DNA from 3 places in the Bradyrhizobium sp. USDA 327 genome. Region 2 is predicted to be linked to each of the others. Evidence: riboswitches for the same ligand, from Rfam matches in the RefSeq annotation. Region 2 holds a riboswitch; each other region holds the start of a gene.
The links. A riboswitch is a leader RNA that binds a small molecule or an ion and turns the genes downstream of it on or off. The one in region 2 is predicted to bind cobalamin.
Positions count from the first base shown of each region.

Region 1: another riboswitch for cobalamin. It lies ahead of metE (5-methyltetrahydropteroyltriglutamate--homocysteine S-methyltransferase); the one in region 2 lies ahead of ABIA42_RS08510 (DUF1636 domain-containing protein).
Region 3: another riboswitch for cobalamin. It lies ahead of ABIA42_RS00355 (transposase); the one in region 2 lies ahead of ABIA42_RS08510 (DUF1636 domain-containing protein).

Region 1 is NZ_JBGCCW010000001.1:513,972-521,496, forward strand. Features, by position in the region: gene ABIA42_RS02215 (nodulate formation efficiency C protein) at 1-429, opposite strand, end outside; cobalamin riboswitch at 1,438-1,640, shown strand; gene metE (5-methyltetrahydropteroyltriglutamate--homocysteine S-methyltransferase) at 1,741-4,086, shown strand; gene ABIA42_RS02225 (hypothetical protein) at 6,130-6,336, shown strand; gene ABIA42_RS02230 (hypothetical protein) at 6,494-6,616, shown strand.
Region 2 is NZ_JBGCCW010000001.1:1,880,177-1,887,701, forward strand. Features, by position in the region: gene cbiB (adenosylcobinamide-phosphate synthase CbiB) at 1-760, shown strand, start outside; gene cobD (threonine-phosphate decarboxylase CobD) at 772-1,737, shown strand; gene ABIA42_RS08500 (cobyric acid synthase) at 1,726-3,174, opposite strand; gene cobO (cob(I)yrinic acid a,c-diamide adenosyltransferase) at 3,187-3,822, opposite strand; cobalamin riboswitch at 3,862-4,082, shown strand; gene ABIA42_RS08510 (DUF1636 domain-containing protein) at 4,175-4,549, shown strand; gene cobW (cobalamin biosynthesis protein CobW) at 4,546-5,580, shown strand; gene cobN (cobaltochelatase subunit CobN) at 5,580-7,525, shown strand, end outside.
Region 3 is NZ_JBGCCW010000001.1:73,230-80,754, reverse strand. Features, by position in the region: gene ABIA42_RS00370 (P-loop NTPase fold protein) at 1-747, opposite strand, end outside; gene ABIA42_RS00365 (hypothetical protein) at 668-1,765, opposite strand; gene ABIA42_RS00360 (transposase) at 2,166-2,288, shown strand; cobalamin riboswitch at 2,526-2,728, shown strand; gene ABIA42_RS00355 (transposase) at 3,104-3,550, shown strand; gene ABIA42_RS00350 (hypothetical protein) at 3,952-5,367, opposite strand; partial or broken gene ABIA42_RS00345 (transposase) at 5,561-5,851, opposite strand; partial or broken gene ABIA42_RS00340 (hypothetical protein) at 5,909-5,983, opposite strand; partial or broken gene ABIA42_RS00335 (IS21 family transposase) at 6,047-6,225, opposite strand; gene ABIA42_RS00330 (hypothetical protein) at 6,307-7,113, opposite strand; partial or broken gene ABIA42_RS00325 (IS6 family transposase) at 7,402-7,525, opposite strand, start outside.

The sequences.
Region 1 (7,525 bases), 1.4 Mb from region 2:
CAGAAGATCGCCGAGCCGGCCTTGCGGGGTGGCCACGAAGTTGAAGTTGGCCGGATCATGCAGAAAGCGAAGATTTGCGTCCCTTTCGCCATCTGCGACTTCACTGGCGATCAGGGAGAGCGCCAGGGCGCGCCAGCCCAATTCCATCGGCTTCGCATAAGTCGACGCAAGTTCAAACGTGCCGTCGAGGGCGATCTTCCAGGTGATAACGTACTGTTCGTCCGATTTGTTGTCCCGGTGTCTGGTCCACGAAACGAAAATAAAGTCGTTTTGGCCAAGTTCAATAACGCCCCACATTTGAGGCACGAACTGTGCCACCTTCGAGACATTGGAGATAATTTGTTCTATCGTCTCACCATCTTGCGCTCGCCAAGTTGACTTCAATCGTTCGACAAGGGGGCTGTCGCTGGCCCGAATATTATTGCTCATGGCAGCCGGCCAGGCGAGGCAGATTAAAAATCCGACCAAGCAAAGCCATAGCGCGGGTCTTCCAGACATTCTCTTCATAACCCTCGGCCTATCGCGTTTCATCCAAACATCTTGTAAAGCAGGCAACCTCGAACCTGCTATGAGCCATCGCAAGAAGTTTACGGGATGCGACGTGGCACCCGCTGGCTGTCCCGCGCGATCAGGCGCTCCCTGTATGTCATGCGCAGCTAACTTCCCCGACAGCGACTGCGTCAGTTGGCTGAGCTGGACCTGCCCAGCAGGAGGAGACTGGGCATGCCGAGGGTCTGCATTCTTCGTGCCAGGCAATAGGCGGAAATTTTCACAGAGTTTGTGTCGCTCTTGTCGACTTTCTGACCTTTGCACGTTTTCGGTGTTCCTATTCAGTGTATCCGCCGCAGCTTGTGCATCCTTGTCCCGCACCGGATATTTAGCAGAAGAGTTGAACGCCTCGATGCCGGATGCCTGATGGACGGAAGTGCGTTTGCCGCTATTGAGCTGTGTGGTTCGCTATCGTGCCGCCGGCGTTCGAGCTGCATGATTGCCAGCGGCACCAAGCCGGCTTGATCCCGGCTTTGAAGTCTGGGTGGCACGCAAATCAACCCCTCGCCTCGTATGTTGCTAAATTCCGCCACGTGCCTTGGCCTATTCGCTGCAGATCCTTTAGTTGAGAGAATAGCTGGCTAGCCGAGGTGCTGGGCGAAACTCTGGAAATCGCAAGGCCGCATCGAAAGCATTCTGATAGAAACGTCGGTACTCCCGCCGGAAGGCTGCTTCTGTCCCTTTCATCGATCTAGCGTGCGGCTCCGCCTCAAGGCAGCTCCGGATGCTATTCCGGTATCTGAGAAGGATATGTCTGATTATGACATCTCTGATTAGAGAATGTTTCTGGATGGTGGTAAGTCACAGAGATGCACGGTCATTCGGCTAGCAGATGTCGCAGATTAGCTTGCACATAATCTGAGAGGTTGACGGAAGAGTTCTCGTGCCGATAATCCAAGTCGTCGAGGTTCTCCGGTTCCCATTGATCCGGAGCTAAGAGGGAAGCCGGTGCAAATGCCGGCGCTGCCCCCGCAACTGTAAGTGGCGAGCCGCTGTCCAACGATGTCACTGAAGCCTGCACGGCTTCGGGAAGGCCGGACAGCAGCGATGACCAGCAAGCCAGGAGACCGGCCCCGACAATATATTGGTCCACGGGCGGGGTGTCTCGGTGGTACGCCAAGCAGCCGTCGCACGCGCGACTTCTCCTGCCTGCGTCCGCCATGGCCTTTGTCCCCAACAGGGGTTAACGCGATGTCTCCTCTCTCTCTTCCAGTTGCTACGCTCGGAACGCCACGCATCGGCCCAAGGCGTGAGCTCAAGCTCGCTCTAGAAAGCTACTGGTCTGGAAAGATTAGTGAACAGCAGTTGTACGAAGACGCATCCGGCCTACGCGCAGCGAACTGGGCTCGTCAAAAATCGCTCGGCGTCACGATCATTCCGTCAAACGACTTCTCGCTGTATGATCAGGTGCTTGATACAAGTGTCATGGTTGGCGCCATCCCGGAGATCTACGCCTCGAGCGGAGAATCCGTTTCGCTCCAGACGTACTTCGCCATGGCCCGCGGATCGCAATGCGGCGATCAGGATGCGAGTTGCGACCAGAGTACGCGGGGATCTGGCGTGCCCGCGCAGGAAATGACCAAGTGGTTCGATACCAACTACCACTACATGGTTCCCGAGTTTTACCGGGGACAGGCGTTCAGACTGTGCTCTCGCAAACCCGTCGAAGAGTATGAGGAAGCCAGGGCTCTTGGCTTTCAGACCCGCCCTGTCCTGATCGGGCCGGTCACATTTTTAAAGCTCGGCAAGAGTACCGATAGCGCGTTCCAGCCCCTCTCTCTCCTCGATGATCTGATACCTGTCTATATCGACCTTCTGCATGAATTAGCCAAACGAGGGGCAAGTTGGGTTCAGTTTGATGAGCCCTGCCTGGTCCTTGATCTGGATGAGGCGGCGCGACAATCGTTGCTGCACGCCTATAACCGGTTCGCAAAGGAGGGACCCGCTATCAAGATCATGCTTGCGAGCTATTTCGGCGCCCTAGGCGACAATCTGGATACTGCCTTGAGCCTGCCAATTTCCGGTCTGCACGTCGATTTGGTTCGAGCGCCAGAACTATTGGATCAGATCATTGCTGACGGCCGAAGTGATCTCGTCATGTCGCTCGGTGTCATCGACGGCCGCAATGTGTGGCGGTCGAACTTGCCGTCGCTCCGTCAGCGGCTGAAGCCCTCGATTGCGAAGCTTGGCAGGCACCGTGTACAGCTCGCTCCGTCCTGCTCGCTGCTTCACGTGCCGGTCGATGTTGAACTCGAGACCGGGCTCGCGTCCGACGTCAAGAGCTGGCTTGCTTTCTCGGTTCAGAAGATGCGTGAGCTTGCGATCCTGGCGCGGGTACTCGCAGGCGACCAGAATGTTGGGCTAGCTCTTGCCGAGTCGGAATGCGCCGCGACTGCCCGCCGGACCTCGCCGAAGATCCATAATGCCAACGTCGCTGTCCGAATGAGGGCGATCGATCAGACGATGCGCCAGCGCGCCACCCCGTTTGCCCGTCGTTCCGAGATCCAAAGGGAACGCTTTGGACTGCCGGCTTTTCCTACCACGACGATAGGATCGTTTCCGCAGACCGCAGCGGTGCGAAATGCTCGCGCGGCGCATGCGCGAGGTGCGATGAGCGAGGAGCAATACGACAGGTTCCTCAAAGAGGAGATAGCCCGCGCCGTACGTTGGCAGGAGGACATCGGTCTTGACGTCCTCGTGCATGGCGAATTCGAGCGTAATGACATGGTGCAGTACTTCAGCGAGCAACTCGCCGGCTTCGCATTTACAAGGAACGGATGGGTTCAGTCCTATGGTTCGCGCTGCGTTAGGCCCCCGATCCTGTTTGGCGATGTAGTGCGGCCGAAGCCGATCACCGTGGAATGGTGGCGCTACGCGCAATCACTAACTGGTAAGCCGATGAAGGCGATGTTGACCGGACCGGTGACGATCCTGAACTGGTCGTTTGTTCGCGATGATATTCCTAGAAGCGAGGTCTGCCGTCAGCTTGCGCTCGCGATGCGCGATGAAGTCCGCGATCTCGAGAATGCCGGTGCAGCCATAATACAGATCGACGAAGCTGCACTCCGCGAAGGATTGCCATTGCGCCGGTCGGACTGGAAGGCATATCTCGATTGGGCCGGAGATTGCTTCCGCCTCTGCTCATCGGGCGTTACCGATCAAACGCAAATCCATACACATATGTGCTACTCAGAGTTTAACGACATCATCGGTGCGATCGCTGCAATGGATGCGGATGTCATTTCAATCGAGACGTCGCGATCGAAAATGGAGCTACTGGATGCGTTCAGGAAGTACGAATATCCAAATCAAATCGGACCGGGCGTGTACGACATTCACTCTCCACGCGTCCCCGAGACGGGCGAAATGAAGGAGCTGATGGTGCTAGCTCGGACGCGTTTGCAGGATTCGCAGCTTTGGGTCAATCCGGACTGCGGCCTAAAAACGCGCAAATGGGAGGAGGTTCGGCCGGCGCTCACCAACATGGTCGCTGCCGCGCGCGAACTGCGCGCTGCATCCGATCCGCAAATCGGTTGATCCCGAGCTCCGGTCTGTTCTCAACAAAGCTAATTCGGTTGTGGTGATTTGCGCTTTCCACAATATCGAGGCTACCATTGCCGCCGACATGATGCCCGGTCCACTTCGTGGACCGGGGAAGGTACGGTCTCGGAGAAAAGACGGTGACGCGTTGCGCTAGTTTCGTTGGCCGGGGTAGAATTGCCGGCTGCTCGATCACGGCGACAACATTCGCCGAAAATCTGCAACCCATGTAAGCAGAAGTGTATTGCAGCTAATCATGCCGTGGTACGCGGCCGTATAGGTTGAGATTTGGAAATTTACGCCGAGATTTGTCGCTCATGGGCACGTTGGCAACGGCCGCGACAGCAATGAGAAAACTAATGCTTGACGGACACCGCAAGGCACTCGGCGCGGATTCGGTCCGCTCGGAGATGCCGTCAGGCTCCCTCATTCGATCCACGAGATAGTTTCAGAAGAGAGGACGGCGAAGGCAGTCCGTACCCCAACTCACACCAATCCATTTGGGATAACGGCGCTATCCGGGCCACATACGCCAATGCGTCGGCCGCACCGCGATTTGCTCTCCGGTATTCGCGTTGATCCATCCGCCGAAGATCCGGCGGCAAGGAAAGACCACCCGGTGAATTGAATTACCCTCGATCACGGCAATCTCCAGATCCTGATCGAAGGGCGGCGCCTTTCCAAGCTGCTCCCATGTCAGATCATTAGATCCTGGCCGGTGTTCATAGCTGCGGGGTGACAAATTCAGATACCTTGTTAACACTGCGCACATCGCTTGGGTTCTGCGCGGACAGGCCGACGCCGATATCGTTCGGACGACCCGCGTCTCGATCGCGTCAGCCGCGGCGGAGGGATATCGGCTTTGCGCTGTTGTGACGGAACATGATCCGCTCGCGAACTGAAATATTTGGATCTGCGCCAGGAAACGACATCTGAGCTTTTGTCGAATTGATTTGGATCAGCTCAAGGCCTCGGCCATTGATATTTGTAGATGTGCTGCACCAGTTTTACTGGACTGCAGCTCCAGTAATCCGGCCCGGGCAGGGTAAATGGTCCGGCCGTCTGTCATGTCACGTCCTTTGTTGGTGAGACACATCTCCTTGTCCTCCGGCGTCATCGTGTTGGTTGTGTGTGGGTGGCCTTCCTCACGCGCGCATTTAGATGGGCGTAGCTTCGCTCTGAGCGCATAGCAGGGCCGTCCCGCAGGCCGATAAAGTAGATGCCATCGCAAGTCGGCGCAATTTATCATGTGGCCGGTCATTGGCTCGCCGCGCGGCTGCGGCTGCGTCTGGCAGCAGTCCTAGGAACGGCCGCGGGTACCCGGGCATGAAAGCATCATGGGCGTCAAGCATTGCTGTCTGCCGTGCGTCTGACCTTACTAGAAGACCACTTCTATCAGAGGCAGCCGCTGCAGCATTGATGCTTGTCAAAAAGTTGTGCGCGTCCGGGATCGGTGGCTCGTGACCGCTACCAGCCGCAGACGCCTGTCGACATGCTCCGAACTCGCGCTTCAGCGAGCGCCTCGCGTTCTCTGCAACAGACCAGCGCCTTGATTTGAGGCGCAACTCACGCCCATGGCTAAGACAACATTTTCGCCATTGCTCCGTGCACGCCGATGGTCATTGATGCTTCGCCTTTCATTCGGTAGCCTTGCCGGCGCTGATCCTGACCTTAAGCTCTGGCGCTGAAGTCCTGGACCGGGCTTATCGAAACGTGGGCTAGGACAAGTGTAATGATCGGCTTCTGCAATCGCGTCTTCAGGTGGACCGCCGATGCAAGTTCGGGGTTCTCGGCGTCATTGCCCAGCGATCGCTTGCGCGCGTAGCCCGCCGGCGCATGGCAGAAATCAGCCCGCGATAAGCCTGCACTTGCGGCAGTCGTTCACAAGACTATCGCGGACAGCTCGTAAAGTTCACGGCGGACTTTCGGCCTATCTTCGGAGGATCGGACAGACCTCTTGGGATGCTCCTTGAGGCAAATCAAATACTCCCCGCGCGAATGGCAGAATAGTGGATAAGCAAACCACACGAAGAGAGGGGCATGCCTTCATTTAGCGTCCGGTTTATGAAGATCGTTTGCGACGATGCCGGCGGCGAGCATCGTGCGTGCCAGGCAGCATTTAAGGTCGATGCCGCCTCGCTGAGTGCTGCAGCTCAGCAGGCGGAGACCGATTTCTGCCGGCAAAGGCGAGTCCGCGATTGGACAATCTTCGCCGATGTTTTGGAGCTTCGAACACCGCCTGCATGAGCCAATCCGTCCACATCGCCTTTCGAGCATTCCGTGAGGACGAGCTCTCCTGAGTTAGCAAGGGCGTCGCACTTTCCCCCACGGAAGTTTAAGGTCTTCAACACCGGCCAATGCTCTCAGTTCACGCCCGTGACATTCACCGGCGTCCTCGCCAGTCATGGCATTCATCTGCATGGGCGGCTATGGCGTCGGGCGCGACGACGTGTTCGTCGAGCATGCCTACGACATTGTGTCCGGCGTCCGCGTTTCGATCGGACGAGACTTTGCCCTTTTACAGTGACCGGCGTCCACTTCGAACCTTGGCAGCGGTGCTCCGGATCAGCCTTACTTCCGCCCGCTGCCACTCCGTGCGGTAGCCTTACTGTGGCAAGCGTTCCAATTGTACAATTTGCGCTACGCCGCCGGCAGCCGTATATGGAATCCCGAAGGGACGGCAAATACGTTATCCGCCGTGGCGAACCTCAGGGCAGATAGGTTGAATTCGTGGTGTAGAGCACCTATCCGGCAATGGTGTAGAGCGCATCTGACCAGCCGGCCAAAGCGGGATCATCCCAGTGGGTAGAGAACAGACGATCTCGCTGCTAGGAGGTAAGCGTGACCTTGAATTCGTACGATGAGTGGTCGAGATTGAAGGAAGTCGTAGCGGGTACGGCCACCAATTATGCGGCTCACGATCGCGAACTCTCTTTCGATCTATTCTTTTATGGCAATCTTAAGATCCGCTCGGAGTGGCCACCTAGATAGACTCTCCGCCTCGTTTGAAGTGGACATTGTCGGGTGCCCTCTCCGTGCGCCGTAAGTCGGGACGTGCACACGCTCACATCTGGCGGCACCATTGTGCACGTGACCGTCTTCCCGTATCAGGACGGGAGCTTTTGAATGTCATTTGATCGTCCAGTGACTTAAAGGCAACTGTTGCTTCGATGACAGCCGATCTACGCTTGTGCAAAAAAGAGCCACCACATGTTCGATATCTATTTGAACCAAAGAAACGATCTTTTGGTCGTGCCGAGAGGCTTTGCGATCCCCGCGGAATTGGGCGGGAATTGGAAACGAAAGAAGCGGGCGGTTCGTTCGGTGAGCGATGTCATTCATCAGGATGTACAACGGCGTGGCTACTACCGACGTCGTTTGATCTCAAGTCGGTCGAAGTCGGCAGTCAAGACCACCTCACGCTCCTAGTCAACGC
Region 2 (7,525 bases):
CGGCGCGCTCGCGGTGATCGCGCTTTCGGTCGCGCTCGGCTGGGGGCTTCAATCCTTGATTCCCTCAGGCTGGATTCAGATCATGCTGGTGGGCATCCTGGCCTGGCCCCTGGTCGCGCTGCGCTCGTTGCATGATCATGTGGCCGCTGTCGCAGCCCCGTTGCGGGATGGCGACATCGCCGCTGCACGCGACGCGGTGTCCCGCATCGTCGGCCGCGATCCAGCTGCGCTCGATGAAGCCGGCATCGCACGCGCGACGATCGAGAGCCTTGCGGAGAACGCCTCCGACGGCATCGTGGCGCCGGTGTTCTGGGGCGCGCTGTTCGGCTTGCCCGGAATCCTCGGCTATAAGGCCATCAACACGCTGGATTCCATGATCGGCCATCGCAGCGAACGGCATGAAGCGTTCGGCTGGGCGGCGGCGCGCATCGACGATGTCGCCAATCTCATTCCGGCGCGGGTGACTGGATTTCTCTTCGTGCTGCTGGCACCGCGAAGATCGGAGGCGCTGTCGTGCATGACGCGGGATGCGCGCCGTCATCGCTCGCCCAATGCCGGCTGGCCGGAAGCGGCCATGGCGGGCGGGCTCGGTGTGCGGCTCAGCGGCCCCCGCATCTATCACGGCAGCGTCACGAACGAGCCCTGGCTGAACGAAGGTGCGCGCGATCCGCGCGCCTCCGACATCGACGAGGCACTGATGCTGTACCGTCGCGCCATGCTGCTGCTCGCCGGCCTGCTTGCGGTCCTGGCTTTCGCGTGAAACAACGGGGCATGCGCGAGCACGGTGGAAATCTGGATCAGGCCCAGCAGCGTTTTGGTGGGCGCGTGGAGGACTGGATCGATCTGTCGACCGGGATCAACCGGCTGCCCTATCCGGTGGGTGAGGTGAGCTTGCATGCTTGGAGCGCGCTGCCGTCGCGTGCCGAGATCGAGGCGCTGCATCGGGCTGCGCAGCAGGCCTATCGCACCCGTGCACCGGTCCTTGCGATGAGTGGCGCGCAGGCCGCCATTCAATTGCTGCCGCAGCTGGCGCCGCCCGGTCGCGCCCGCATCCTCGCGCCGACCTACAACGAATATGCAGGGGTGCTGTCGGCTGCAGGCTGGGACGTCCGGGAGGTTGAGAACCTCGACGCGCTGGCAGGCGCGGACCTCGCCGTCGTCGTCAATCCCAACAATCCCGACGGCCGGCATCATATGCCGAAGGATCTGCTGGCAATGCTGCCGCGCGTCGGCCGTCTCGTCGTCGACGAGAGTTTTGCGGATGCCGTGCCGCAACTGTCGCTCGCTCCGGAAGCGGATCGGACGGGACTGCTGGTGCTGCGCTCGTTCGGAAAGTTCTATGGCCTTGCCGGCCTGCGCCTCGGCTTCGCGATCGGCGATGCCGCCGACATCGCCAGGCTCGCAGCGATGTCGGGTCCATGGCCGGTCTCGGGAGCGGCGATCGCGATCGGCTGTCGCGCCTTGCGCGATCAGGCCTGGGCCGAGGCCACGTCCGCGCGGCTTGCGCGCGACTGCGGCCGCCTCGACGACATGGCGCAGGCGCAAGGCTGGCGGCTTGTCGGCGGCACGCCGCTGTTTCGCTCGTACGAAACGCCTGACGCGCGTACTGAACAGGAGAAGCTCGCGCGTCGCCAAATCTGGTCGCGCGTCTTTGCGCAGAAGCCGGCATGGCTGCGGCTCGGGCTTCCCGGCAGCGAAACCGAATGGGCGCGCGTTGCGGAGGTCCTAGCGCGCTAGCGCGAGCAGGCCGTCGACGTCGAGATGGGTTTCGATGTGGTCGGCGAGGGCGTCGAGCGCGCTCTCGACCCTGGCGCGATAGGGCTCGTCGCCTGCGGGAATGTCGAGCGCTGCGAGATAAGCCTTGCGGAAATCATCCGACGTGAACAGGCCATGCAGATAGCTGCCTTGCACGCGGCCATCCTGCGAGATCGCGCCTTCCGGCTCGCCATTCAGTTTCGCGAACGGGCGGGCGCGATCGGGGCCGTCGGTGCGGCCGATATGGATTTCGTAGGCTTCGATCGGCTGCCCCGTGGCGGCATGCACGGCCGCAACCCGCGTCAGCGTCTTCTGCGGGCTCATCACCGTCTTCACGTCCAGAAGTCCGAGGCCCGGTGTCTCGCCCGCAGGACCCTCGATCCCGTCGGGGTCGGCGACGCTGAGCCCGAGCATCTGGTAGCCGCCGCAGAGGCCGAGCACATGGCCGCCCCTTCGGTGGTGCGCGAGAAGATCGATGTCCCAGCCCTGCGCGCGCAAAAAGGCGAGATCGCCGCGGGTGGATTTCGAGCCCGGGATGATGACGAGCTTGACATCACCGGGAATGGCTTCGCCCGGACGCACCATGAGGAGATCAACGCCCGGCTCGAGCTTGAGCGGATCGAGATCGTCGAAATTGGCAATGCGCGACAGCGCGAGGCAGGCGATCTTGCATCGGCCCGGCTTTCGCGCGTCACTCAGGCCCAGCGCATCCTCGGCTGGCAGTTCGCCGGCACGCGCGAACCAGGGCAGCACACCGAAGCCGCGCCAGGCTGTCTTGTCTTCGATCAGCCTGTAGCCGTCGTCGAACAACGTGGGATCGCCGCGGAACTTGTTGATGACAAATCCACGGATCATCGCGGCATCGTCGGGGTCGATTACCGTCTTGATGCCGACGAGTTGCGCGATCACGCCGCCGCGGTCGATGTCGCCGACCAGCACGACCGGCACGTCCGCCTTGCGTGCAAAGCCCATATTGGCGATGTCGGCCTTGCGCAGGTTCACCTCGGCTGGACTGCCGGCGCCTTCGACCAACACGAGGTCGGCGCGCGCCTTCAGCCGCTCGAAGCTCTCCAGCACCGCGCCCATCAATGACGGTTTCATCGCCGCGTAGTCGCGCGCGCGCGCCGTGGCGATGCGCTTGCCGTGAACGATGACCTGCGCGCCGACATCGGTCTCGGGCTTGAGCAGCACCGGGTTCATGTCGGTATGCGGCTCGACGCCGGCGGCGAGCGCCTGTAGCGCCTGGGCGCGGCCGATCTCGCCGCCATCGACGGTCACGGCCGCGTTGTTCGACATGTTCTGCGGCTTGAACGGCAGCACGCGCAGGCCGCGCCGCGTGAAGGCACGCGCAAGGCCGGCGACGATGAGCGACTTGCCTACGTCCGAGCCGGCTCCCTGGATCATCAATGCGCGCGTCATCGCCGAAGAGTCTCAGAACTCGACGCCGGCTTGCGCCTTGATGCCGGAGCGGAACGGGTGCTTCACCAGCGTCATCTCGGTGACGAGGTCGGCGATCTCGATCAGCTCGTCCTTGGCGTTGCGGCCGGTGAGCACGACATGCGTCATCGGCGGCTTCTGCGTGGTCAGGAAGTCGACCACCTCAGTGATGTCGAGATAATCGTAGCGCAGCGCGATGTTGATCTCGTCGAGCACGACCATGCGCAAGCTCTCATCGAGGATCAGTTCCTTGGCCTTCTCCCAGCCGGCGCGCGCTGCGGCGATGTCGCGGGCGCGGTCCTGCGTTTCCCAGGTGAAGCCTTCGCCCATCGCGTGGAACTGGCAGAGCTCGCTGAAATGGCCGGTGAGCAGGCGGCGCTCGCCGGTGTCCCAGGCACCCTTGATGAACTGCACGACCGCGCAGGGGAGTCCATGGGCGACGCAGCGGACGATCATGCCGAAGGCCGAGGAGGATTTTCCCTTGCCGGCGCCGGTGTGGACGATGACCAGGCCCTTTTCGCCGCTCTTGGTCGCCATGATCTTGTCGCGGGCGGCTTTCTTCTTCGCCATTTTCTGGGCGTGCCGGGCGTCGGTTTCCTCGCCCGTTCGGGTGTCCGGTTCAGGCGTCATCGGTCCAGTCCTTCGGCTTGACAAGTGGCAGCCACGGGCAAATGGTGGCCCGGCGTTGGTTCCTGTCCTATGACAGGCGAAGAGGGAATGCGATAGGGTCCGAATCGGCAGGATTTGGGTCCAAAATGCAGCCGCCCCCGCGACCGTGACCGGAGAGATGCCCGAAGCCACTGATTCCCCCGGGAATCGGGAAGGCGGGGATCGAAGGGCAAAGCCCTGCTCCGCAAGCCGGGAGACCTGCCAGCGCGAAGAGTTTTGGACCGGCGGACGGGGTGTTCCGCGACGGGGAAACGGCCTCTTGAGTCAGGGTCCGTGTGCCTCTCGCCTCCCGCTGATTATCCTGGAAGAGGCGATGACCGTCACACTTCACGTCTGCATCACCTGCCGCGCCGGCCAGACGCTTGGCGAGGGCGAGACGACGCCCGGCAAGCGCCTGCATGGTGCGATCCTCGACGCGGGCGTGCCCGACGGCGTCACTGTGGTTCCCGTCGAATGCCTGTCGGCCTGCAGCCAGGGCTGCTCGGTCGCGCTCAGCGCGCCCGGCCGCTGGTCCTATGTCTATGGCCGCCTGTCGGAGACGAATGCGCAGGACGTGGTCGCGGGCGCGGCGGCCTATGCGGCGGCGCCGGATGGCCTCGTGCCCTGGCGCAGCAGGCCGGAAATATTCCGCAAGCAGTCACTTGCCCGCATTCCCCCCATTGCCGTCGTGCCGGAGGCCGCCGAATGAACTCGCTCGCAAAAGTTCCGGTCACGGTAGTCACCGGCTTTCTCGGGTCCGGCAAGACCACGCTGATCCAGCATCTGCTCGCCAATGCAGGCGGCAAGAAGCTCGCCGTGCTCGTCAACGAGTTCGGCAGCGAGGGCGTCGACGGCGAGATCCTGAAGTCCTGCGCCGACGCCAATTGTCCGGAGGAGAACATCATCGAGCTCGCCAATGGCTGCATCTGCTGCACCGTCGCCGACGATTTCATTCCGACCATGGAGAAATTGCTGGCGCGCCCGGTGCGGCCCGATCACATCCTGATCGAGACCTCGGGCCTGGCGTTGCCGAAGCCGCTGCTGAAGGCATTCGACTGGCCACAGATCCGCTCACGCATCACGGTGGATGGCGTGATCGCGCTGGCCGATGCCGAGGCTGTTGCGGCCGGCCGCTTCGCGCCGGACCCGATTGCCGTCGAAGCGCAGCGCGCGGCGGACGAGAATCTCGATCACGAGACGCCGCTGTCGGAAGTGTTCGAGGACCAGATCGCCTGCGCCGACATCGTGCTGCTGACCAAGGCTGATCTTGCAGGCAGCGCCGGGATCGAAGCCGCCAGGGCGGCGATCGCCGCCGAGATGCCGCGCCGCGTGCCGATGCTTTCCGTCACCGACGGTGCGATCGATGCGCGCGTCATCCTCGGCCTTGGCGCTGCCGCCGAGAACGATCTCGCCGCGCGCCCGTCGCATCATGACGGCGAGGAAGAGCACGAGCACGACGATTTCGCCTCCGTCGTGATCGATCTTCCGGAAGTCGCGGATATCGATGCGCTGGTCGCCTCGGTCCAGCGCCTGGCGCGCGAGCAGAACGTGCTGCGCGCCAAGGGCTATATCGCGGTCGCGGGCAAGCCGATGCGCCTCTTGCTGCAGGCGGTCGGCGAGCGTGTGCGCCACCAGTTCGACAGGCCCTGGGGCGCAGGTGTCAGGCAGTCGAAGCTCGTCGTGATCGGCGAGCATGGCGATATCGACGAGGCTGCGATCAAGGCAGGACTTGGTATCTGATGCACGTCGTCTTCCGCGAGAGCCGTGGTCTCGAGGAGACCGCGACGCCAAGAGACATCGGCCAGGACCCGGCCGATCTCGTGGTGCTCTCGTATTCGGATTCCGATCTTGCGGCGTTCGCGGCCGGCTGGCGGCGTGGCCGGAGCAGCCTGCCGTCGCTGCGGCTCGCCAATCTCGCCGAGCTCCGTCATCCGCTGTCGGTCGACACCTATATCGAGCGCACGCTGTCGCAGGCGCGCGGCATCCTGGTGCGGCTGATCGGCGGTGAGTCCTATTGGCCGTATGGGCTCGCGGCCCTGCAGCAACTCGCCAAGGATCGCAACATCGTGCTGGCGGTGCTGCCGGCCGATGGCCGCGACGACGCGCGGCTCGATGCGTACTCGACCTTGCCGGTCTCGACGCTGCGCCGGCTCAAGGTACTCTGCGACACCGGTGGTCCGGTCGCGGCGCAGGCGGCGATCGCGCAGCTTGCGCTGGCCTCGGGCCTCTATGCGGGACCGGTCGTCGGCGAGATGATCGTGCCCGAGATGGGCTTTTATGATCCCGAGTGCGGCGTGATTGCGGCGCCGGCCGGCGCCGAGAAGAAGCCGCGCGCGCTGGTGACGTTCTATCGTTCTTATCTCACGGCTGCGGACACCGGTCCGGTCGATGCCCTGATCGCGGCGCTGCGCCAGCGCGGCTTCGATGCGTATGGCGTATTCGTCAGCTCGCTGAAGGCCGCGGGCGTCGCGGATTGGCTACGCACGCATCTTGCGCAGGATCCTCCAGCCGCGATCGTCAATGCAACGGCGTTCTCTGCGATCGGCGATGACGGCACGACGCCGTTCGATGCCGCGACATGCCCCGTGTTTCAGGTCGCGCTCTCCACGGCGCGGCGCGAGGACTGGGCGGAGTCGCTGCGCGGCCTGTCGCCCGGCGACCTCGCCATGCATGTGGTGCTGCCCGAGGTCGACGGACGCCTGTTCGCGGGCGTGATGAGTTTCAAATCGGCCGCTATGCGCGATCCGGATCTGCAATTCTCGCATCTGGCGCACACGCCCGATGCGGAGCGTGTGACGGCGGTCGCCGTGCGCGTCGCGGCCTGGCGACGCCTTGCCGAGACGCCGGCCGGCGAGAAGTGGCTGACGATCGTGCTGTCGAACTATCCCGGCCGGCCGCACCAGATCGCGCATGCGGTTGGTCTCGATGCGCTGGCTTCGGTCGAGGCCCTGGTGTCTGATCTTTCGGCGGCCGGATACGCTGTCGCTCCGGTTCATGCGCTCGGCGAGACGCTGCTGAAGCAGCAATTGATCTGGAATGTCGCCGAGTACCGGGCGGCGCTCTCGCGCCTGCCGCAGGCCTTGCAGGACGATCTCGCGCAGGCCTGGGGCGCGCCGGAAGACGATCCGAGCTGCCGCGATGGCGCGTTCCATTTCGCCGCGATCGAATGTGGTCGGTCGATTGTCGCAATTCAGCCGGAACGCGGCGAAGCGGCCTCGCGCGATGCCGACTATCACGATCTCGCCCGCACGCCGCGCCATGCCTACGTCGCCTTCTATCTCTGGCTCAGTCAGCACGGCTGTGACGCCGTCCTGCACATGGGTGCGCATGGCACGCTGGAGTGGCTGCCCGGGAAATCCGTGGCGCTGTCATCTGCGTGCTGGCCGGAAGCCCTGACCGGCGATCTGCCCGTCATCTATCCCTTCATCGTCAACGATCCCGGCGAGGCCGCGCAGGCCAAGCGGCGCATCGGCGCGGTCACGATCGGCCATTTGCCGCCGCCGCTGGAAACATCCGCGGTACCGGAAGGGTTGCGCCGGCTCGAACGGCTGCTCGATGAATATTCGACCGCCGACGGTCTCGATCCCGCCCGCCGCCAGCGCCTGATCGCCGCGATCCGCGACGAGGCCCGTGCCGCCGGCCTCGAAGAGGATCTCGGCCTCGATGCCTCGGCAGCGCCGGCCGA
Region 3 (7,525 bases), 1.8 Mb from region 2:
GTTGACGAACGCGCGGTCCACCTTCTTGCCCTGCCAAGTGCTCTTCAGTTGACGGATCACGGCGGCGCGAATCTTCTCCTTGTCGGGCTCGGGCAGGTCGCTGTTGTCCACGAATAGCAGCATCATGTATGCGCGGACCTCCTGCGTGCCGAGTTGCGGCACGCGGATCGGAACCTGGATCAGCTTGTCGAAGTAGTTCGTTACCATCAAGTCATTTTCGAAGCCCGCGAAGTGCTTGCGGACTGCGTGCTTGATCATGTCGTTGTCCGCAGCGATGACGAAGGCGGTGTTCTTGAGGAATAGGAAGAGGCGGATGGCTTCGAGCGTCGAGATCGTTGTCTCGGGCAGGCAGCGGTCGAGATCGTCGATCAACACGACAAGCGTGATACCGAGTTCTTCAAGGGTTTGCTCGAGCGTGTCGCGCAGAGCCTGAATTTCCTTCGGAGGAGACGTTTCCTCCTTCGGTTTTAGAAGCTCGCCGCCTTCCTTGACGGCATCGCCGACGGCCTTCTTCGCCGCATCGGCATCGCTCTTCCCGAAGCCCTCGCTCCACATCTTTCTGCCGAGTTCGAAGAACTCGCCGGCGGCCCCGACCGGCGGAACGCCGAAATAGATCGAAGCCGCCGACGTCGTTGCGAGCTTCGCCACCCGCAGCCACTTCACCCGCTTAGCAAGAGCGGCAACCTTTTCGAGCGCTGTCTCGCGGCTTTCGGCCTCGTTCGCAAGCTTGTCCGCAATGACGTCCATTAGGGCGGCGCGCGACGTGGGTCGGGGCCTCGAGCGCCTTGAACGAGTAGTAGTCGCGCCCGTGGAACTGGCGGTCCTTCAGGTGGCGGTTGAGCTCGTTCAGGGTGGACTTGATGCCGGTGAAGGCATCGTCGAGCCGATGGAGAAGGTCGTCCCGGAATGCCGAGGTCATCTCCGTCTCAGCGTTCCGACACTGCTCCGCGTACTGGACCAATTCATGCCCATCCAATCGGTCCTTTTCGGCGACCGCCCACTGCTCGACGGCCGACGGCGTCGCCTCCTCGGCGGTGAACGGCGGCACGAGATAGAAGTCCTGCCCGTGCTTGTTCACGGCGCCCGTCATTTCCCTCATCAGGGTGGAGCGCCGGTTGGTAGAACGGTTTTCACGGTCCGCCGTCAGCCCAGCGATGCGGTCCGACAAGGACTGAGCCGCCATTTCGGCCACCTTCGACCGGTAGTCGCTCATCTCCCTCGATTGCGGGAATCCGTCCAGCAGCTGGCGCGCGCGGGCGCGACGTGCCACCGCCAGGACTTCACGATTGTTCTTCATGTAGTCTTCATACGCGCCCTCGGCCCTGTCTTTCGCGCTGTGTGCCCGGGTCGACGCATCCTGTGTCTCGGTCTTGAGCCGGTTTGCCGTCTTGACCTCCGCGGCTAGGCGCTCCAGATCGGCAACGAGCTTGGGATCGCGATTCCGCTTGGCGTCTTCGATATTTTTGCCGATTTCCGCCAGCTTGCGATCGAAAGCAGCCAATTCCTCGCCGCATCCAAAGCAGGTCAGGCCAGAGTCGCGGATGGCCTGGAATTGCGCGAACATGGCTTCGAACAGCCGTGCCTCATCCTCCGCGCGCCGGACATCTCCCGCCGATCCAGCAAGTTGCTGGAGCAATTGCTGCCGTTCGGCCTGAAGCTGTTGGCGCATCTGCTCCTTCCGACCGTCGACTTGCGCGATTTCGAGCAATCTCTCGTCGAGATTCCCGACGAAGAAGCCTTCGACTTCGTGGTTGGTCTCGTTCACCCTGACCCTAGCCGTAAGCAGGCTGCGCGCAAGCTTCTCCCCGCGGAGTACCATGACCTCTCGAATTCCGCGCTGTTCGACGCCATCGTCGCAATGGCGTTCTGCCTTGCAGATCGCGACGCGCGGTTCAGGGTCAGCGTGAAGTACCTCGCAGGGCTAACACCGGACATGCTCAGCACGACAGGCAGGGCGATCATAGGCGGACAAGCCGGCTTCGATACACTGTGCGAACGGTTGAGACATGTAAACGGCACCCGAGCCGGCCATCACGGCCGCATCAAAGAGCTGGGACATTTGGCTGGGCTTTCGACGTCGGAGTCGCCCCTCGATCCTCAGATCAGGTCGATCTTGCTAGAGAAGATCGAAACGAACATCGCAAATGCCGTCGAGGCGGAGTCTCTTGAAACTCGCTGCCCGTGTGGTCGAGACCACGAGCCGCATTCGCCTTGCGTTCGCCGCGGCATGTCCCGAAGCCGACCTGATCCGCGGCTTGCCCGGCGCGCTGCTGCCGCTCAGTCCTTGACCGGCGGGGCGTCCGCCCCCCGTTCGCCCAACTTATCCCTCAAGCGCGTTGCAAAGTACGGGTCGTCAGGCGGTGAAAAGCCGAAGGCAATCCTGTGCGCCTCGTCAGAGCAGATGTGCGGCCACATCAATCGGACTAGAAAAACGCACTCTCACGAATAGGACGGGCTAAACTGTCACATGTTGTGTCACTCAGCACTCGATTCACGCCCCTTGCTTGACTCGGTTATGAGGGGCCTTCAGTCTGGTTATCGGTAGCGCCGAAAGGCGTATCAAGGGAATACGGTGCGTCCTCACGGACAAGGCCGAAGCTGCCCCCGCAACTGTAAGCGGCGAGCCGACGACAGTTGGGCCATTGGGTTCGTTCGTTCGAACCTGGGAAGGTGGTCGGAGGCGTCAACCCGCGAGCCAGGAAACCTTGCTGCCGGTCGTGGTCATGGACTGACGCAGGGGCGGGGTGCTCCAAGACGTTGCAAAGCCGATCGAGATCTGCCGCATTCGGGGCGAACGGCTGCCGCTCACGGCGAATGTGCGTGACGGCTTTTTGTTTCGCCCGTGGTCATCACCGTTTTCATTTCAAACGTAGTAGCCGTGCCGGCGCGAGTTTCGGCGTCAACTTCAATCCTGCTCAAACAGCGCTGGCTGTCCGGGTCAGCATTGACGCTAGGAATCGTGCTGGCCTCGATCGCCGCAGCGGGATCGGCGTCCGCACAGCCTCCGCAACTGCTCAATCCGTGATTGTCTCCTCGGCCAATCCGTGGGGCAACACCGTCACCGCGGCAGCAGCAGCGGCGCGAGCGCGTACGCCTCTGGTACGTGGCCGCGACCCGGGCGCGCGACCTGCTGATCCTGCCTAGGCACTCCGCCGACCTGTCGGACAAGTGCTGGGCAAAGCTCGTCGATTTGGGCCTGGCTGGTCTCCCGGCGATCAACCCGAACGACGTCGGCACCGCGAAGGAAAGGAACGTCACGCCGCTAGAGAACGGGCAGACCCGCGAGACCTTCGCCGCCGAGGCGACCGCTATCTTCGATGTGCGCAAGACCGTGATCTGGCGTCGCCCGAGCCGGAGGGAACTTGATCAGGTGGACGAGCCAGAAGCGAAGATCGAAAGCGGGGAAATTCCGGAAACCGGCGCTGCGGAGCCTGCTGCCGTTCTCAGAAGTTCGACGCGTGGCACCATCCTTCACAAGCTAATCGAGGAGGTGCTGACCGGAGAAGCCTGCGACGCCAGGGCGGACTTGAAACGCGGGCTGCGGAACTGATCCGGCAGATGGGGCACGAACCGGCGGAGGATCCGAAGATGGGCATCAGCGCCGTCGAACTGACCGCCACGGTGCTGCGGACGCTCGCTCTTCCGGACGTCGTGACGCCGCGACCGCGTCTCGCCCCCGAGCTCCCGTTGTTCGGAAGCCAGACTCACGAAGGCGGCAAGGTCCTGCTCTCCGGACAGGTTGACGCGATCGCGTTCGACGAGGCCGGCGCCATCGACGCGGTCGTCGATTGGAAGAGCGACGTGGCTCCGGATGCGCCGAGCATCGGCCACTACAGACAGCAGATCGCCGACTATCGGAAGCAGACGAACCTAAGCGGGACAGGTCGTCGATGTGACTTGAGCCCCCGCGGCTGCTGCTCAGGATCCAAGCGCCGTCTCTGCCGGCCTGGTCTACCTTGCCGAGCTGCGGTTGCTCACGCTTGGCTGAGATCGAATCTGAAAGTTCTCCGCAGTTTCACGGATTTCGAAATTGATCGGTCCAGGTCGCCCGTCCGGAGTTCGGGCCCACAGGTATGCGGAGCCTTCATCCAGCACGATCGACTCGACCGAGAAGCCTGCACGCTTAACCAATCCGGCGAGATCGTCCGGCGGGATGAGGCCGTAGAAGGAATGGCCCCTAAGCGAGTCCATGAGGAAGCCGTTGCCGTATGGTTGACAATTCGGGAGATTCTGCATCCTTGTAAAATCAGAATTGCGATAGAGCGTCACAAACAAGCAAGTGCCGTTTGGCTTTAGCTTAGCTCTCATCAGTTGAACGATGCCAAGTCTCACGCTTGCCGATGGGATCACAGAAAGAACGTTTATGCAGAAGCCGCGGTCGTATCTCCGGTCATGGGAGGCAAACTGACCCACGGTGAGGGCGTGGACGTGATTTGATTTGCCGACGTAATCGCGGATGGTGGTCGAACGACCGCGGATCATTTGACCCCTTGAAAGCTGCACTTCCGAATCCACCAACGCAAGTTCGCCGGTGGTTTTGGCTATTGCCCGTTCGTAACGCAGTTTGCCGCAGCCAAAGTCGAAGCTGGAATGAATTGGCTCGAGACGCGAGATCAGCTTCTTAAGATAGGCCCAACTCTGTGTTTCCGGCTTGGCTGCGTTTTCGCTCCGGACGATGATATCCTTCCCGATCTTGTACCACATCAGATGGCCGCCTCTGTGAATGCTTGGCGGTTGCCTGCACTTGCCTCGGCATTCCCGGCTATCTGTTGGATCTGGGGATCCGCCCTTCGTTCCAGCAATCCATACCGAAGATGCATAAATAGAAGCGCGGCCATCGAGGCGGTCCAAAAAATGATCAGAAACCAAGCTGCCCTGGCGAAGGCGGATAAGACCGCGAAGCCTGTGAGTATGAAGAGCCACTCCAAGGCAACCCAATATGTGCCAAGCCTCCAATGCGCTTTCGATGTCGTGCTTGTCGACGAGCGGATGTTCGCTTCGGCTGGACGCGTATTTGTAGAACGTCGCTCTCACGAGGGGATGGCGGTCGCGTTTGAGATTTGCCACCTGACGGGCCGACATCTGCGCACCCGACATGACAGCCAGAGGGAGAAGGATGTTAGCGCGGTCGAACCTCGCCCTGATCTTAAATATGTCCGAAATCCGATCATGGAATCGGGTGACCCTGCTGAAGATGAGCACCAGCAAAGCAAGCGCGAAGCCGCCCACGTTCACCTCAGGAGCTTTAATAGCCGTGGCGAATTCCTTGACGCCGGGCAGATGCTCAACTCGCAAGAAAAGACCGTTAATCCAAGGATCGTACCTCACCAGGAACGAGCAGGCTAAGGTCAGCCAGAAATCCGCCAAAGCGTTCTTCTAGAGCATCTCAGAATAGTTCTTCGGCCCGAAGAAGGGCATCAGAACGCGAAGGATCGAATCCATGCCGCCCCCGAGGTTGTTAAGACCGGTCCATAAACGGCTTGATTGAGTCAGAAAAGTAGCCGACGGTCAACGGATAAGGTGATGGCCGAAGGGAGGAAACACCCTCCCTCGGACGCTTCCCGAGTCGAGTAGCGATCCCATATTCAAGGCAAAAAGCGCGCATCTGATTTATGAGGCACGTCCGTTGCGAAATCATCCTATCGCGAACACGATGCAGCGCTTGCAGGTCAATGTGTTCGGGCGACCGTATTTCGACGAAGCGCATTGTTGGTCGCGTCACTGCTTCCGCGATCGCTGCGGCATCGATGATGTCACTTTTGTTGGACTTTACATAAGGCTTGACGAATTGAGCCGGAATAATGCGGACGGTATGCCCCATCGCGGCGATCTTGCGTGCCAACCATTGCGAGCTGGCCTTCCAATTGTAGATCGTCGCTTCGGAGACCCCGTGCTTGCGAGCTAGGTCGGCCGTCTTCGCCCCGGCCTCATGCGCCTTCGACACTGCGATAATCTGCTCTTCCGTGAACCTTGCTCGCTTCATCTGTCCGTCCTTCTTCGGGGCGGACTCTGAATCCTTCTGGAGGAAATGCTCAGTGGCAGGTCACGCCAACGAAAAGAAGCGTTGGTTGCGCAGCCGCGCCAAAATCCATCGCTGCGCGACTTGCACCGCAACTTCGACCTTTGCCTTATCTTTTGGGCGCCGCGGCCGGGCTGCGAGATGGCCGTGCCGTAATGGCTTGCCATCTCGGCATAGGTTCGGTTGAGGCCGGGATCGTGGCGGTCGGGATGTGAGCGGCAAGCCAAGGCCGTCAGTCAGCGTGGCTCATTGGCATAGCGCAGCTCACCTTACCGCCCGCGCGGACTTCACTTCGAAGTCACGGACCAGTTGTTGAAATTGAAGTTCTTTCCCCCCGGGGACGAGGTAATCTCGACGCCGTATTGGACGCTACCGACGTTTATGTCGCCAAAGTACCCCTTCGACTTGATCCACTGCAGGATACTCTTGATGTCCACTGTCCCGCTGTTGGTCTTCGAAGTGCGCAGCAATGAGATGACCTTGTGACCATCGGAGCCTTCGCCTTCAAACACGTTCCAAGTCGCCCCGCCTACATTGACATTGCTGTAGACCGGAATCGCCGCACCGGAAGGGGCATAATGATATGAAATGGGCTTAACGTTGCCGCTCCCGTCCGAGTTTCCGGTGTAGTTTGTCCAGAGCATTATCTCATGTCGGTCTGAGCTGTCCCAGATATCGTAGGCGACATCCCAGGCGCCGCCAGTGGGAACTTCCTGATTGAAGCTCGAGCTCAGAGTGTTGATTGAGCTGAGCGGTTTCCCGATATTGAAAGCCACGTGCGGATAGCTCTTGATGCCAGGAGTATTGGGCTGGTTCGACCACACGCTCCACCGGTTGGCTGCACTCACCGAAATCGTCTGAGGCCCAGGGTGCGGGCCCCATACGTCGTTGTTCCAAGAGTAGCCATCGCGTGAAAAGCTTCCGTATGGAGCGCTCGAACGCCAAATCGGCGTCTGTGCCGACACAGGCCCGGCAGATGATAATGACCGGGCTTCATTCGCGGCCTGCCTAAATAGATCATGATCCTCCTGTGTCCGGACGTAACCCGTTGGAGACCCTTGCGCGCCGGCACCGCTTATCCGATTGGAATCCATAAAGCTCTCCTTTCTGATAACAAAATCTCCTGCAGATCCACTAGCGGGCCCCCTAGTTCAGCATGGGCGGCATCGGCATCTAGAGACCGGGCTTGAATGCTAGGAAGGTTGGCTTTCGAGAAGCTGACGAGCTCGGGAAGAAGGGTGGACCCGCGCCCGGATTTGCCGTCTTTCGGATGACAGCAGCCTGGCTGAGACAGTGGCAACGATTGTCCGTCGTCAGACAATTTGAGACTGATCAGGCTTTTCGAGAAGGGAGGCTCTGGCTCATCAGGGGGCATCGTCAACTTAATCGACCGCCGAGCCGAAGGAGGCGATTCTCAGAGGTCGAGAGTCGGCGATAGCGCTTGTCATGGAGATCTCGCGCCAAGTCGCAAAGGCTCGCTCGCGCGAAGCACGACGGAAGTCGGCG